4 regions of the Dactylosporangium sp. NPDC000521 genome follow, and region 1 is predicted to be linked to each of the others. Evidence: riboswitches for the same ligand, from Rfam matches in the RefSeq annotation. Region 1 holds a riboswitch; each other region holds the start of a gene.
What was found. A riboswitch is a leader RNA that binds a small molecule or an ion and turns the genes downstream of it on or off. The one in region 1 is predicted to bind cyclic di-AMP.
Positions count from the first base shown of each region.

Region 2: another riboswitch for cyclic di-AMP. It lies ahead of ACFY3L_RS35585 (hypothetical protein); the one in region 1 lies ahead of ACFY3L_RS44440 (C39 family peptidase).
Region 3: another riboswitch for cyclic di-AMP. It lies ahead of ACFY3L_RS06865 (NlpC/P60 family protein); the one in region 1 lies ahead of ACFY3L_RS44440 (C39 family peptidase).
Region 4: another riboswitch for cyclic di-AMP. It lies ahead of ACFY3L_RS14040 (C39 family peptidase); the one in region 1 lies ahead of ACFY3L_RS44440 (C39 family peptidase).

Region 1 is NZ_JBIAYW010000022.1:143,643-147,781, reverse strand. Features, by position in the region: partial or broken gene ACFY3L_RS44445 (hypothetical protein) at 1-387, opposite strand, end outside; cyclic di-AMP (ydaO/yuaA leader) riboswitch at 624-766, shown strand; gene ACFY3L_RS44440 (C39 family peptidase) at 1,179-1,841, shown strand; gene ACFY3L_RS44435 (ferric reductase-like transmembrane domain-containing protein) at 1,900-3,210, shown strand; gene ACFY3L_RS44430 (FMN-binding protein) at 3,235-3,774, shown strand.
Region 2 is NZ_JBIAYW010000013.1:75,605-79,743, reverse strand. Features, by position in the region: gene ACFY3L_RS35590 (diguanylate cyclase domain-containing protein) at 1-720, shown strand, start outside; cyclic di-AMP (ydaO/yuaA leader) riboswitch at 766-908, shown strand; gene ACFY3L_RS35585 (hypothetical protein) at 1,040-1,795, shown strand; gene ACFY3L_RS35580 (polyprenyl synthetase family protein) at 1,952-3,157, opposite strand; gene ACFY3L_RS35575 (vancomycin high temperature exclusion protein) at 3,311-4,139, opposite strand, start outside.
Region 3 is NZ_JBIAYW010000002.1:234,528-238,666, forward strand. Features, by position in the region: gene ACFY3L_RS06860 (methyltransferase domain-containing protein) at 221-967, opposite strand; gene ACFY3L_RS06865 (NlpC/P60 family protein) at 1,031-1,999, opposite strand; cyclic di-AMP (ydaO/yuaA leader) riboswitch at 2,026-2,171, opposite strand; gene ACFY3L_RS06870 (ABC transporter ATP-binding protein) at 2,463-3,236, shown strand; gene ACFY3L_RS06875 (ABC transporter ATP-binding protein) at 3,254-4,018, shown strand; gene ACFY3L_RS06880 (AMP-dependent synthetase/ligase) at 4,015-4,139, shown strand, end outside.
Region 4 is NZ_JBIAYW010000003.1:841,228-845,366, forward strand. Features, by position in the region: gene ACFY3L_RS14030 (Ig-like domain-containing protein) at 1-852, opposite strand, end outside; gene ACFY3L_RS14035 (hypothetical protein) at 959-1,840, opposite strand; cyclic di-AMP (ydaO/yuaA leader) riboswitch at 2,130-2,271, shown strand; gene ACFY3L_RS14040 (C39 family peptidase) at 2,447-3,292, shown strand; gene ACFY3L_RS14045 (transglycosylase domain-containing protein) at 3,315-4,139, opposite strand, start outside.

The DNA of each region.
Region 1 (4,139 bases):
GCCATCGCCCTGCACACCGGCGACCTCGGCGGCACCGCGACGCAGCCGTGGCTCGAAGCGCCCCGCGAACGATGCCGCCAGCAGGGAATCACCGCCCGGCAACGCCTCGCCGCCCTTGTCGCGATCACCCAACCGGCCGAGGCGGCCGCGCTGCTGGACGCCGCCGCCGACATCGACCCGCACAGCGACGCCCTCGCCCGAGCCGTGGCACGTCGCGTAAGGCGGCGGTGCGAGGGAGTCGAGTGTGTCGGGTTCGAGGCGCAGGGAGGTGCGGCGGCGGGCGCCTTCGGAGAGGGTCTGCACGAGCAGGCCGGCATCCTGCAGAACCTCGACGTGTTGGGCAACGAGGTTCGTCGGCAGGTCCAGATAGCGCCGGTGAGGCGTCACCGAGGGTGAGTTATCTCCTATTGGCGGTAGGAGGCAGCGATCAATCGATGTGACCGCATATAACCTGCATGAGCCCTAGAGCTGACCCATGCCCTGATGCTGTCAACGTATTGAGTAGTCGGTCTGAGCGGTGATGATGTGCGGCTTCTTCCAGCTAGCGGGCCTTGGCAGGGCAGTGCCCCTTGCGTAACGTCATGGGTCGCTTGGTCCGGTTCATGCTCACGGCAGGTGACGCTGGGGCAGGCGCGCTGAGTCGTGCATGCACGAGCCGGGGACTCCCCGCACGTCTGGGGTGGATCCGTGGGCCGACGGCCTGTGGTAGGGCGACCTTCGCGCCCGAATCCGTCAGCTGACCCGGTAGGCGGACGCGTAAGGAGAGTTGTCTGTGCACAGCCGCTACCCCCATCGCCGAGGTCCTCGCAGGGTGCATGCCCGCCCGTCCGAGCACCGAGGGGCGTCAACAGTTCGCTAGTGCCGCCTGCTGTCACGCTGCGGATGGTCACAATCGCGTAGATGCCGGCCGCTCCGGTTGCAGCGGCTAGTGAGACCACGTTCCGGCGCGGCAGGGTGCTGCAAGCCCATGCCCCGTGCGCCACCCGTCCGGCTGCCGAGTGGCGAGCTGGAGCGTGCGCCGCGCACACCACCGCTCGCTGCCCGATGTCTGTTCATCGCATGTCGTCGCACGTCATACACGTATCGATCGCCCTGCTCCGGGCTGTTGGAGACTCATTGTGAACCCTGAATCCGTACAGCCGCAGTCCCACCGCGCCGGGGGTACCCGCCGGCCGCGGATGGCGGTGACCATGTGCGTGCTGCTCGCCGCGGCGGCCGTGGCAGGCATCGTGCTCAGTCAGCTCGGCGATCCTCCGGCTGAGCGCACCGCGGCGGCGGGCGCGCAACCACCGAAGGCCGTCGCGGCCGCGCCGCCGTCCGCGCCGACGACGATGCTCCTCAAGTACCAGTTCCAGCTGCAGCCGAACTACTACTACTGCGGGCCGGCGGCCACCCGGATCGCGCTCACGGCGGCCGGCCACGGCGTCAGTCAGGACGAGGCCGCGGCCATGCTGGGCACCACCACCAGCGGGACGAACTCGGCCTTCGACACCACCCGCGTACTCAACCAGGTGCTCGGACACGGCCGCACGCTATACCAGACCAGAGAGATCCCGGTCTACCCGGCAACGCCCGCGCAGGCCGCGCAGCTCCGGACCGACGTGCTGACCACGGTCGGCGGCGGACGGGCGATCGTGGCGAACATCGCCGGACACGTGACCGACACCGCCGGTGCCGTGCACGCCTACGAAGGCGGTCACTACCTGACGGTCGTCGGATACCGTGACGGCGGCGGCACGGTGAAGATCGCCGACCCGGCCAACCCGAGCGGGGACGGCACCTACTGGCTGAGCACCCCCAAGCTGGCCGACTGGATCTCCTCGCGTGGCTACTCGTATTGATTCCCGGCATCGCCGATCAACTGACGGTGGCAAGCCGGCGTCGTGGTGGCCGGCTGTCGTGGGCTCAGTCCTGGTGTCCAGCGTCCTGTTCGTGGTCACGCTGTGGGTGTCCGGTGGCGGTCTGCACGGCCTCGGCTCGCTGGCCGGCGGCGCTACGTCCATCGGCCGGCTGACCGGACTGGTCTCGGCCGACCTGCTGCTCATCCAGGTGCTGCTGATGGCCAGGGTGCCGGTCCTGGAACGCACCTACGGCCAGGACCGGCTGGCCCGCTGGCACCGGTGGATCGGGTTCACCTCGTTCAACCTGATGCTCGCCCACCTCGTGCTGATCACCGTCGGCTACGCGCGAACCCTCCACCTGTCCCTGGTGCGCCAGGCTTGGGAGCTGGTCGCCGACTACCCGGGGATGCTGCTGGCGGTCGTCGGTACCGCGGCGCTGGTCCTGGTCACCGTCACCTCGATCCGGGCAGCGCGGCGCCGGCTGCGCTACGAGTCGTGGCACCTGCTGCACCTGTACGCCTACCTCGGCGTCGGCCTGGCCCTGCCACACCAGTTGTGGACCGGCGCGGACTTCCTCACCGCGCCGTCGGCCCGGCTGTACTGGTGGAGCGCCTACGGAGCTTGCGCCGGCACGGTGCTCGTCTGCCGGCTCGGGCTGCCCGCCTGGCGCACACTGCGGCACCGTATCGAGGTCGACCACGTCGTGGCCGAGGCGCCCGGGGTGTACTCGATCCATCTGCGCGGGCGGCGCCTGCAGCAGCTGCCGGTCCGTGCCGGACAGTTCTTCCAATGGCGGTTCCTGTCCGGCCCGGGCTGGAGCCGCGCCCATCCGTACTCGCTGTCCGCGCAACCGGGCCGGGACCGGCTGCGCATCACAGTGAAGGCGCACGGCGACGGCGGCCGTGCCGTGGCCGCGCTGCAGCCCGGCACGAGGGCGGTCATCGAGGGCCCGTACGGCCGGCTCACCGCCGAGCGGCGCACCGCCCGTCGTGTCACGATGGTCGCCGCCGGCGTGGGCGTCACCCCGCTGCGAGCGCTGCTGGAAGAGCTGCCGTACGCCGCGGGCGAGGCGACGCTGCTCTACCGCGCCAGGAGCGAACCAGAGGTTCTGTTCCGCGACGAGCTCGACGATCTCGCCGCCACCCGCGGCGTGGACGTGCGGTACCTGGTGGGCGCCCGCGCCGAGGACGGATCGTGGCTGCCGGCCGGATGGTCCAGCGCATCCACCTTGGACGAGCTGGTTCCCGGCGTCCGGTATCACGACGTGTTCGTCTGCGGTCCCGACGCGTGGATGCAGGCGGTGGTCCGCGCCGCCCGGCAGGCGGGCGTGCGCGCCGGCCGCATCCACCTCGAAAACTTCGCCTGGTAGCTCGGCTCGAAGGAGACGTTCCGCGTGCACAGAATCACGCTTTGGCTGGCCGGCACGGCCGCGACGGTCGTCCTGGTGTTCACCTACCGGACCTCGACCATGGGGCCGGTCCGCCCGGCGCCCGCAGCCGCGGCACCAGGCACCGACACACCGGGAACTGCGGCACCACCGGCACCGCAGCACGCCGACGCGACCACGGACCCCGGTACCCCGCCGCAGGGCCCGGACGCCACCGCGGCCCCGCCAGCGCCCAGCCCCGGCACCGTGACCCGGTCCGGCGCCGTCCTCGTCGTCAACGGCCCGGCCGTCGGCACCATCTGGGGACCGGTCCAGGTCCAGGTCCGCATCGACAACGCCACCATCACCGACGTCACCGTCCTGCAAGCCCCCGGCGGATTCTCCCGCGAACTCACGGCGATCGCGGTTCCTCGCCTGCGCGCACAGGCCCTGACGTCGCAGAGCGCCCGCATCGACTCGGTGTCCGGCGCAACCCAGACCAGCGAGAGCTACCGCACGTCGCTGCAGGCCGCCCTTGACACCGCCCAGTTCCGGGCCACCCCGTGATCTCGCACGATGGACACGATGGATAGGAGCAGCGCTTAAGATGCCCCGCGGCGTTGCCTGCAGCCGGTGAGACGTAGTGACCCGTCTGCCCCGTGCCGACACCCGGGCCGCCGGGGTGGGATGCACCGCATGGCCCAGATGTGGACTCGCGAACTAGACGAGGACCGCTGGTGGTGCTCGCGTCCACGACGTACTGGCTCCCGCTCGCTGCCAGGCGCGGCGGCGATTGGCACGCTCAGACCGTCGACCCACACTGCGGCGGCGATGGATCAGGCACGCCGTCGGCGCGTGCCCGGGTGAGTTCCTGTTCCGTGGTGTTGAGCTCGCATAACGCCATCTGGTTCGGGAAGCATGCCGTGGATGTC
Region 2 (4,139 bases), on a different contig from region 1:
CGCGACTACGAGGTGCGCTGCGTCCGCGGCGACGGCGAGACGATCTGGATCTCCGCGACGATGTCGGTGGTCGCCGGGTCGCCCGCGTTCGCGATCACGCAGGTGCAGGACATCACCAGCCGCAAGGCCACCGAGGCCGACCTGGTCCGCAGGGCCTTACGCGACCCGCTGACCGGCCTGGCGAACCGCGAGGCCGTCGCCGAACCCCTCGCGGCCGCGATCCGGCGGGCCCGCGCCGAGCACGTGATCAGCGCGCTGCTCTTCTGCGACCTCGACGACTTCAAAATCGTCAATGACACCCTGGGTCACGAGGCCGGCGACGCGGTCCTCGTCGCCGTCGCGCGGCGCCTCCAGTCGCTGGTGCGGCCCACCGACACCGTCGCGCGCCTCGGCGGCGACGAGTTCGTCGTCCTCATGGGCAACGTCGCCGTCGGTGACCTCGGCGCGCTGGTCGACCGCCTCGAACGCGCCGTCTGCGCACCCGTCACGCACCAGGGGCACATCATGCGGGTCAGGGTCAGCGTCGGTGTTGCCGTGATCGATGACACGGTCGAGGACGCGGGCGCCGCGCTGCGGGCCGCCGACCGCGCGATGTACCTGGTCAAGGGCGGTCGTCACGCCGGCGAGGTGACCAGAAGGGTGACAGCGTTCGGTGATCGTTCGGGTGCGCCGGGTGGTATGCCGTTGCTGCGGTTGGCCCGGCCCGAGACGGCCCAGTAGGGTCGTTGAGTCCGCTCCGGTCGACCTGCACCGATCGGTGCTGCCGGGCGGGCGCCGTCGAGTCGCGATCTTCGCGAGCCGGGGACCCATGCGCGTCCTCTGGGGTGTATCCGCGGCCTGGCCGCGGTAGGGCGAAACTTCCCGCCCGAACCCGTCAGCTAACCCGGTAGGCGGCACCGGAAGGAGTCTGCGCCGATGCCGGCCGCCCACGCGCCCTCGTAGCACCTCACCACTGGTTCCCCCCTTCCAGCACGCCGTCCCCGGGCGACGTGCCGATTCCGCATGCCATTTTCTGCCTGCCACGAAGGACATATCAGTAGTGAAGCCCGTATTGAAGGCGTTGCCACGCCAGTTCCACCCGCGACATCGCCGGCTGCCCGTGCTGGGCGCCAAGGCCGGCACCGTCTCGGTCGCCGTCCTGTCCGCCACGCTGCTGGGCACCCTGCCGGCGGACTCGCCGGCGTCGATGTTCACCGGCCCCGCGTACGCCGAGTCCGGCACCGTCGCGGCCGCCTGGACCTGGCCGTCACCGTCGTCCTTGTCCGCTTCCGGACCGTCGTCCGCGCCCTCCGCCGATGCGCGGGCGGAGCCCCTGGCCGTCGCGGTGCCGGCCGCGCCCGTTCCACCGGCGCAGCCCGCCGTCAAGCCCGTCGCCGGCCTCGACCAGCGGCAGATGGACAACGCCGCGATCATCGTCAAGCAGGGCAGGGCGCAGGGCATGCCTGACCGGGCCCTGGTCGTGGCGCTCGCGACCGCGATGCAGGAGAGCGACCTGTACAACATCGCCAGCTCCGCCGTGCCGGCGTCCCTGCGGCTGCCGCACGAGGGCACCTCGACCGACCACGACTCGGTCGGGCTCTTCCAGCAGCGGGCCAGCCAGGGCTGGGGCACCGTCGCAGAGCTGATGAACCCCGCCCACTCCGCGATGCTCTTCTACAACGCGCTCAACCGCGTCGAGGGCTGGCAGCGGATGAGCGTCACCGCCGCCGCGCAGGCGGTGCAGCGGTCGGCCTTCCCCGGCGCGTACCAGAAGCACGCCGGCCGCGCGGAGCAGGTCGTCGCCGCCCTCACCTGACGCGCATCGCACCCGCCTGGCCGGCGTTTCCCTCGCGGGAGTGCCGGTCAGGCCGGTGTGTCGGGTCGCCCAGCGGGCGCGCTCCTGTTGGGGGAGTGCTGGTTAGGCTGGGTGTCGGGTCGCCCAGCGGGTGCGCTCCTGTTGGGGGAGTGCTGGTTAGGCTGGGTGTCGGGTCGCCCAGCGGGCCAGCCCGACGAGCTCGGCGACCGCGGCCGGCTCGGGGATCGCCAGGTCGAGGGCGACCAGCGCCTGCGCGAGGAGGTCGTCGGCCTGCTGGGCGCACCAGGAGCGGGCGCCGGAGCGTTCGATGACCTTCGCGGCACGCTCCAGGTCGGCGTCGCTGAGGCTGCCCTCGCGGTGCAGCAGCCCGGTCAGCTCGTCGGCGCCCGCGGCGAGAGCGGCGGCGACCGGCAGCGAGCGCCGGCGGCCGCGCAGGTCGGCGAACGCCGGGCGGCCCGTCACGGCCGGGTCACCCCAGATGCCCTGCAGGTCCTCGGCGAACCGGACGGCCAGCCCGAGCCGCACCCCGAACAGCCGCAGCTGCTCCACCTGCGCCGGGTCGCCGCCGCCGGCGAGGGCGCCGAGGGCGCACGCGCAGCCGAAGAGGGCGCCGCTGCGCTGCTCGACCGCGGTGATGCACTCGCGGAGCAGGTCGTTGCCGGAGCGGTGCCCGGGGAGGGCGGCGTCCAGGGCCGTGCCGAGGTCGGTGTGCTGGCCGTGCAGCAGCTGCTGGACGGTGTCGCCGAGGACGCGGACGCCGGCCCGGTCGACGGAGGCCGCCCCGGACTGCCGCCGCGCGTCGGCGCGCGGGTCGGGGGTGCCATGCTGGTCGGTGAACCTGTCCCGGGTCGCCCGGTCCTGCCGCGCCGGCTCCCCGGACGGCGCGGTCGGCGCGGTCGGCGCGGTCCCGGGCGTGGCGCGGCTGGCCTGGCGCAGCGGGCGCGGCACCCGCCTGGTCGGGTCGCCGGTCGCCGCCACGTCGAACGCGAGCGCCAGCATCGCCTGCCCGCCCAGCGTCGCCGGGTGCGGCCCCACCACGCTCCAGGCGGTCGGCCGGTGCCGGCGGGTCAGGTCGCCGTCGAACAGGTCCCGCTGCAGTCCCGACCAGTGGTGCACCAGCTCCACCGCGACCGCGCCCGCCACCGCGTCGTGCGGATCACCGCCGACGGCGCCGGCGCAGACGAGTGTCAGTGCGGCTCGTGTACGAGCGGCGGGCGGACCCTCGTCGAGCCCTCCCAGCTGCAGCTCGGCCACCTCGCGCGACGGCTCCGGCAGGCGGCCGACGGCGGTGCGCAGCGGCGGCTCCACCAGCAGCTCCGCCCATGCGAGGACGTCGTCGACGGTGCGCAGTACGGTGACCATCAGCCGGAAACCCCCGGACGCGGGACCATCACCGGTAACGCACCACCCATCGGCCAGTCATGGACAAGCGCCGATCTGATGTCGGCGCCGTGGACTGGTCAAGTATGCCGCCGGTGCCCGCCGGACACGCCCAAAACCACGATGGTGGGCGGGTCAGCGCATCGCCTGCCGCAGGGACGGATCCGGTGGCGACACGACGGCCGCCTGCCGGTGCCGGAGTGCCTCCCAGGCGGCCTTCGGCCCGGCCGCGACGTCCCTGACCGTGTTGTACCAGATCGTCACCCGCTGGCATCCCTCGCAGAGGGCGGGCACCCCGTACGCGTCGACGCCCAGCCGCCGGCACAGCGCCACCGCACGGTGCAGGTGCAGCTCCTGGCTGACGAGCAGGGCCTTCGTCACGCCGTACACGTCGTGGGCGCGGCGGCACGTGTCATAGGTGTCGAGCCCGTGCGGGTCGACGACCATCCTGGCCGGATCGACGCCCTTGCCCGCCAGGTAGTCGCGCATGACCCGGACCTCGTCACCGGAGCCACCCTGCGCGTCACCGGAGATGAGCAGCGCCTTCACCTTGCCGGACGTGAGCAGCTGCGCGGCGACGTCGAGCCGCCCCTTGAGGAACGGCATCGGCTCCTGCCCGCCCGGCGCGACCTGGGCCCCGAACACGATCGCGACGCCCGCGTCCGGGGCCGTCGCGGCGGGGCCGATGAGGCCGAGGGAGGCCGCTCGTACCCACACGGTCGGCGCCAGCACGAGGGCGGCCGCGACCGTGCCGGTGAGCACGACCCTGAGCAGGATCCGGCGGCGCCGCTCCAGACGGGTCTCGCGGCCGGCGGGGAGCCGCTGCCTGTCGCGCGCCGCCCACCTGGCCCGCTCGACCTCGAACAGGAACCACGGCGGCACCGTGCCGTGCGTGCGCAGCGTCTCGCGCTCGTCGTCACCGAGGTAGCCGGTGACGTGGTCGACGGCGAGCGAGTACGCCGCC
Region 3 (4,139 bases), on a different contig from region 1:
TGTGTCGTCCGGTCGACCGCCGGCGGCGCGTCCAGGCCGGTCCGGGCCGCGTCGCAGCCCGGGTGGCGCGGCTGGTCGGCGGGCCTCCCGGCTGATCGCGGCCTCGAGATCGGCTCGGCGGCCCCACGGCCGGTTGTCAGGGCGCCGGGGTCGGCTCGGCGCGGCGGTCGGTGGGCGGGCGTCAGGGCCGCCTCGGCGGCTCCACGGCCGATGGGCGAGGTCAGGGGCGCCGGGCCACCACGAAGAGGCGCGGGAAGGGCAGGATCGTGCCGAACGGTTCGCGGGGGTAGCGCTCGCGCAGCGCGGCGGCCACCCTCGCCCGGAAGTCGTCCAGCTCCGCGCCGGACAGCGCGTCGAAGTAGGGCCGCAGGCCGGTCCCGCTGAACCACTCCAGCACCGGGTCCTCGCCGGGCAGGACGTGGAAGTACGTCGTCTCCCACGCGTCCACGACCAGGCCGAGCCCGGCGAGGGTCCGCACGTACCAGGCAGGCTCCTGCACCGGCGTCGCACCGCGCGGCCCCAGGACGGTCGGGTCCAGGATGTCCGCGTCGAGGATCGGCCCGCCCGTCGGGACCTGGAACGCGAGCGTGCCACCGTCGTCGAGCGCCGCCGCGAGCACCGGCATCAGTGCGGCGTGGTCGTCGACCCACTGCAGGGAGGCGTTGGCCACGATGACGTCCACGGAGCCGCGCTGCGGCCGCCACCCGGCGATGTCGCCGAGCTGGAACGACAGTTGCGACGTGCCGAGCGACGCTGCCTTGGCCAGCATCTCGGGGGAGGAGTCGATGCCGAGCACCGCCGCGTCCGGGAACCGTGTCGCCAGGGTCGCGGTCAGCGTGCCGGGCCCGCACCCGAGGTCCACGACCGCGACCGGCGCGGTGGTCTGGATGCGCGCCACCAGCTCGTGGAAGGGCCGCGCCCGCTCCTCGGCGAAGCGGCTGTACTGCTCAGGATCCCAAGAGGCCATGCCCCAATCCTGCCGGGCATGGCCTCTCGCTGAAGTACTGAAGTGCTGGCGCCGAAGCGCGGGCTACCTGACCCGGCCGAAGCCCCGCAGGTTGCTGCGGTTGGTCGAGGAGACCTGCACCGTCTTGCCGGTCGTCGGCGCATGGATCATCTGACCGTTGCCGATGTAGAGCCCGACGTGCGTGATGTTGCTGGTGGAGGTGCCGAAGAAGACCAGGTCACCCGCGGCGGCGTCGGCCTGCGAGACCCGGGCGGTCCCCCTGTACTGGTCCTGGGCGACCCGGGGGATGGTCTTACCCGCGGCCTTCCACGAGGCCAGCGTGAGGCCTGAGCAGTCGTAGCTGCCCGGGCCGGCGGCGCCCCACTTGTAGGGCTTGCCGATCTGGTTCCACGCGAAGGTGACCGCCTGGCCCGCGACGCCTGACACCGCGGGCGGCGGGCCGGCCGGCTTGGTGACCGCGTTGGTCTTGGTGCTGCCGGCCGCGGCGGCCCTGCGCTTGAGATCCTCGAGCTTCTTGACGTCGCCCTCGATCTTCTTCTTCTTCGTCTCGAGCTCGGCCTTCTTCGCGTTCTCCGCGGCGAGCGTCTCGTCGATCTTCTTCTGCTCGTCGGCGAGCTTCGTCTGGGCCTCTTTGTAGGCCCCGATCTCCGCCTGCCGGTGCTTGTTCATCTGCTGCAGGGTGGAGAGCTGGTCGATCAGCGTGTCGGAGGACTGCGAGTTGAGAATCACCGACAGGCTGCCGAAGTTGCCGGAGGTCTTGAACGCGGCGACCGCCAGCACGTCGACGTTCGCGGTGGCCGTGGCCGCGCTGTCGGCGAGCGGCTGGAGCCGCTTCTGCAGGTCCGCGTTGGCGGCCTGCGCGATGGCGAGATCCTCGTTGACCTTGTTGTAGGCCTCGACCGTCGCCTCGAACTCGTCGCCCACCTTGTCGAGCTGGGCTTCGATCTCGGCGAGGGTCGGATCTGCCTTGGCGACACTCGCGGGCGCCACGATCGCCAGCGACACCACGCCGATGACGAGTGTGCGCAGCAAGGACCGTCCTGGGGACAAGGGATGACCCTTCTTCACCGACCGCCTACCGGGTTAGCTGACGGGTTCGGGCGGGAAGAGTGCGCCCTACCGCGCTGTGCGGATTCACCCCGAAGGACTCTGGGTCCCCGGCTCGACAGCGCCAGAGCGGCGCTCGATTCGGCGGCGCTTGCCCGGCGCCGCCCGGGGTGGGCGACGGACTGCCGTGCAGGCCAGGACATAACTTAACGTGATCACCGGCGAAGCGAAACCCGCGAGCGTTGTTGAACATTGATTACCCCAAAAGTCCGAATCACGGCGGGTTGTCGCTCCACATCGGACAGTGATGCACCACAGAAGATGGTGTTGACGGACACACAATTGGGGCTTGATTCTGCTCTCAGACCCGGTTAAATACACGTAACTTTATTCACCGTCGATGCACATAGTTCGCCCACTCCGAACACCCCCGGAGGAGCGTCACCGGATGTTGCGTGTCCAGAACCTCGAGGTCGTCTACGACGACGTGATGCTGGTCTTGCGAGGCGTCAGCCTGCAGATCCCACCAGGACGCATCGTCGCGCTGCTCGGCGCGAACGGTGCGGGCAAGACCACGCTGCTGCGGGCCCTGTCGGGCCTGCTCGGCGTCCACGACGGCGCCATCACCAAGGGCTCCGTCACGCTCGACGAGAAGCCCATCCACCGGCTCAAACCCGCCGCCGTGGTCCGCCACGGCGTCTCGCAGGTGATGGAGGGGCGCAGGACCTTCGCCGAACTGACCGTCGAGGAGAACCTGCGACTCGGCGCCCACACCCGCCCGAAGGGCCGGGCTGAGGCGATGGACCGCATGTACACCCTGTTCCCGGTCCTCGCGCAGCGCCGCGGCAGCATCGCCGGCTACCTCTCCGGCGGCGAGCAGCAGATGCTGGCGATGGGGCGGGCGCTCATGTCGGACCCGGCGTACCTGCTGCTCGACGAGCCCAGCCTCGGACTCGCGCCGCGAATGGTCGAGCAGGTCCGCGACCTGATCGTGCAGATCAACCAGGCCGGCACCGGCGTGCTGCTGGTCGAGCAGAACGCGACCATGGCGCTGTCCATCGCCGAGCACGGATACGTGCTGGAGACGGGCAAGGTCGTGCTCGACAAGCCCGCCGCCGAACTGCTCGCCGACGACGACATCCGCGAGTTCTACCTGGGACGGGCCGAGCGGTCCTTCCGCGACGTGAAGCACTACAAGCGTCGCAAGCGCTGGCTGTCATAGAAAAATCAGGAGTAGCCGTGCTGCGTTTCGAAGACGTCCGGCTCAGCTTCGCCGGCGTCAAAGCCATCGACGGGGTCTCGTTCACCGTCGCGAAGGACGAGCTCTTCGCCGTCATCGGGCCCAACGGGGCCGGAAAGACGTCGATCTTCAATGTGATTTCCGGGGTGTACCGGCCGCAGAAGGGCAAGGTGTCCCTCGACGGCACCGACCTCACCGGACTGCGCCCGGACAAGGTCGCCAAGCTGGGCGTGGCGCGCACCTTCCAGAACGTCGAGCTGTTCCAGCACCTGACCGTGCTGGAGAACCTCATGCTCGGCCGGCACCACCACATCCGCTACGGCACGCTCGCCGCCATCGCGTGGCTCGGCCGGGCCCGGCGCGAGGAGATCGCCAACCGGGCCGTTGTCGAGGACATCGTCGACTTCCTCGAACTGGCGCAGTGGCGCCGGCTGCCGGTGGGGCTGCTGCCGTACGGCGTGCAGAAGCGCGTCGAGCTCGGCCGGGCCCTCGCGATGGAGCCGAAGCTGCTGCTGCTGGACGAGCCGGTCGCCGGGATGAACCTGGAGGAGACCGAGGACATGGCCCGCTTCATCCTCGACGTCCGCGAGGAGCTCGGCATCCCGATGATCCTCGTCGAGCACGACATGGGGCTCGTCATGGACCTCGCCGACCGGGTGATGGTCGTCGACTTCGGCGTGCCGGTGGCAACCGGGACCCCGGCCGAGGTGCAGACCAACCCCGACGTCCTGCGTGCCTACCTGGGGGAGGTGGAGCGAGCATGACGATCGCGGAACTGGTCAAGCGGCACGCGGAGCGCACGCCCGACGCCGTCGCGATGCGGGAGAAGCACCGCGGCATCTGGCGCGAGATCACCTGGCGTGACTACTGGAAGACCGCGGAGAC
Region 4 (4,139 bases), on a different contig from region 1:
CGACATGATGACGGTGGCGCCGCTCGACGTCGGCGTCGACGGCTTGCCGAGGCTCACCGGCATGGTCCGCACGAGCGCGTCATTCTGGTAGACATTCATCTGCTTCGTCGCGTTGTCGATGTCGATGGTCAGCTTCCGGCCGATCGTGACCGTTGCCGCGAAGTCCTCGTCGGCGTGGCCGGCGCCGATCCGCACGCCGTTGAGCGCCTTCCGTGCGGTGATCTTCGTGCCCGGCTGCCAGTAGTGCTCCGGCCGGTACATCACCTGCCGGCCGCCGAACCAGTGCCACGCACCGGCCTGCGGCGGGTCGCTCTTCACGAAGAGACGCTGCTGCACGGCGGCGCGCGACTCCTGCGGAACGTCGGAGCCGAACTCCACGACGATCGGCATGCCGACGCCGTAGGTCCCGCCGTTGGTCAACATCAGGTCGGACGTGACGACCGGGCCGGTGGGCTTCGCCGCCGTGGTGAACGCCGTCTCCCGGGTCACGGGCTTGTTGTCGGTGCCGACGGCGGTGACCTTCGCGGTGTAGGCCGTGCCGTAGCGCAGCGCGGTGGCGGGCACCCAGGAGGAGCCGTCGTCGCGGAACTCGCCGGCGACCCGCTGCCCCGCCGCATCGGTCAGGACGACCTCGGTGATCTTCCCGTCGTTCACCTTGGTGCCGATCTCGGTGCTGACCGCCACCCCGGACTCGCCCGCCGCCGGGCTGACGGCCAGCCCGACCACCGGCGGGGGAGCGGTCCACTTCGCCGCCGTGGGCTTCTTCGACCCACTGTGACACCCCGACAGGCCCAGTTGCGCTCCCACCGCGAGCGCGACCAGCGCCACCGCGGTCCGGCTGGGCCCCCTCATGTGTTCTGCCTGTGCATGGACATGGGGGCATCGTCATGCGCAACCGGGCGAGGCCGGGCCGGTAAACGAGTGATAATGCGTGGGACCTGCGGTGAGCGCGGCGGAATTACCGCATGACGGCGTCCACGATCTGCTGTGCGAGCCCTTCCCATTTCGCATAGGCGTCCGGGTATGCCGACCGCTGCACCATCTGCGCGGCGATCGTGACGGCCTGCTGCTCCCAGCCCTGGATCTGGGCCAGGGCCGCGAAGAACCTGCGCGCGGACTCGTGCGGATCCATCAGCTGGTCGACCGAACCCCAGCTCGGCCGCTGCTGGAAGAGGCCGACCGAGTCGTAGTCGTACCCGACACCCTCGTTGGGGTGCTGCAGCGACTGCGGCACGTTCGGGTTCGCGAGGTTCCGCAGGTGGCTCTCCTGCAGGGCGGTGGCGATCCCCACGACGGCCGCGCGACGCGGCAGGCTCAGCTGCCGTGCCACATCGATGATCGCGACGGCGTTGTTCATCTCCGCCTGGGTCAGCCCGCCGACAGGCGCGTGCACGGTCGGCGACGGCGCCGCCGGTGCTGCCGGTTGTGTAGCGGCCGGTGCCGGGGCGGCCTTCGTCGGTGCCGGAGCGGCCTTCGTCGGTGCCGGGGCGGCCTTCGCCGCCGGCGGCGTGGCGTCGCCCGTACTGTCGGCGGTTTTCCGGGTGCGGCTGCGCGAGGCCGGCCCGTCGGCCGCCGAGCGTCCGGTGTTGCCGGCGTCGGCGGCGAACGCCGCGCTGTCCGCCGGCACGGCGACGGGTCCGGCCGACGACGACAGCGTCGTGGACAGGCCCATCACCGCGACCGCGACGGCGGCCACGCCGTACCGGCGGATCCCGGCCGGCACGGGTGCGCGCAGCCGGAAGGGGACCGCGTGCCGCCCACGGCGGGACCGTCGGAGGTGGCGGGGACCGTGTGGGTGCGCACCGCTGAGCTGCTGGTCATCGTCGGTGCCCGAAAACATCCGGCGAGCCTAGAGGCGGCCCGGATCCGGGGTCGTGCCGGGCGTGCGAACCTGCCGACCGGACACTGGGCGGGCCGCACGGTGCCGGGGCGCGGTCGGCGAGGTGCGCCAGTGCACGACGCATCCGACCGGCGGGCGGCCCGTGACCCCCGCGGCATGCACCCGGTCCGTTCGCCATGCCGTCGTCACGCCCGGTAGCCGAGCAGCGTGCCGGATCCGGTGGCTTCTCGCGGCCCCGATATGGTCCTCGCATTCGCCCGGTCTGCCGTCACCCAACTCGGATGACACCGCGGCGGATCCGCTGAGTCGCGTCCGCGCGAGCCGGGGAACCAAGCACCACCGGGGTGAATCCGCGGGGCCGAGCCTCGAGGTAGGGCGATCCTCCCGCCCGAACCCGTCAGCTAACCCGGTAGGCGGCACCGGAAGGAGCACTCATGCAGCCATTGACCCGGCATCATCCGTGTCGCGGCACCTCGACCCGCAGCCTGGCCCGGTAGTCACCGACCCTCACCACACCGGCCCGCGGCCGGCGTGGAAGCCCCCTCTCCGGATCACGTCCGGCACCGGCAACAGCAGCCGTCATCCAGCATGTCTGTCGAGGTACCCGTGAGCTACCTGTACAAACCCAGGCACCAGACCGCCGTCCCGTCGCGCTTCCGCGTGCTGCCGATCGCGGCCGCCGCGGCGGCCCTCGCGGTGACGGGGGCAATCGGCGTGGCCGTGCACGCCTCGGCCCCCGCACCGTCGGCCGACACACAGTCGCTGACCGCCGCGGATTCGTCCCGGTCCGGCGCCGCTCCGGCCGCGCGTGATCGGCAGCGGACGCAGGCGGCGCCCGACGCCGCGACCAGCCCGTCGAAGGCCGCCACCGGCGCGGCGCCGACCAAGCCGACCACGCAGGCCGCGCCGGCCACGCCCGCCCCCAGCACGCCGGCCGTCCCGGCGGCCAAGGAACTCGCGTACCGGTTCGCCTGGCAGGAGAACTTCTACTTCTGCGGCCCGGCGGCGACCCGGATCGCACTGACCGCGCGAGAGATGTACCCGTCCCAGTCCGAGATCGCCCAGAGCCTGCACACGACCGTCAACGGCACCAACTCCGCCGACGACACCACCCGGTCGCTCAACGAGTACACCAAGACCTCCTTCTACAAGTCGCACTTCATCACCGGTCAGTCGGCCACCCAGGCGGAGATCGACCAGATGCAGGCGGACATCGTCAACGCGATCACCAAGGGCTACGCCGTGGTCGCCAACATCGCCGGCTCCACCGTGGACGACAAGGGAGGCGCGCACTCGTACCCGGGCGGCCACTACCTCACGGTGGTGGGGTACACCAACGGCGGCACGACGGTGAAGATCGCCGACCCCGCGGACGCCCTGGGCGTCGGGTACTACACGCTGACGACGGCCAAGCTCGCGCACTGGACCGCCCTGCGCGGATACTCCGCCTGACGCGGCCGTCAGCGGGGCGCGGTCAACGACCCAGGGCCCGCGCCCCGCTGGGTGGCCGAAATCCCTGGACCGGCTGGCCGCGCAGCACGGTCGCCATGGTCTGCGCGACGGCGGCGTTGACCGAGCCGGAGATGCCGCTGCCCACGTGGTCGTTGGGGTTGTCCACGTTCACCGCGATGCCGGCCGCCGCGATCTGCGGAGTGAAGCCGACGAACGTCTCGGTCGAGTTGTATTCGGAGCTGCCGGTCTTGCCCGCGACCGGGCGGCCGCCCAGGATGCCGGACACGTTCTCCGCCGTGCCGCCGTCGCACTTGTTGTAGGCCGACGACCGGCTGACCGGGCACCGTGCCGCGTCGGTCGCGGCAGCCGCCACGTCGGCGGTGATCGCCTGCCGGCACTTCGGTTCGGCGGCGTCGACCGGTTTGCCGTTGGTGTCGGTGATCGACAGTACCGGCAGCGGCTGGCAGTACAGGCCGCCGGCGGCGATCGCCGCGTAGGCGTTGGCGAGGTCGAGCGGTGTGGTCGAGGCGACGCCGAGGGTGAACGCCCCCCACTGGTCCGCCTTGGCCGCCATCGCCGCGTCCTCGCTGGAGCGGAACGTGATGCCGAGCCGCTGCGCCATCTCGACCACGCGGCGCGCGCCGATCTGCTGTTCGAGCCAGACGAAGTACGTGTTGACCGAACGGCCGAACGCGTTCCACATCGTCCGGTCCCCGTCCATCCAGCTCGGGGAGTCGTTCCCCGGGCACCACTTTCCGCCGCAACTGCCGGGGCCGCTGGCCGGCCACACGGTCGCCAGCCGGCTCGGTGCCTTGTACCTGGTGCTCAACGGCATGCCCGCGTCGAG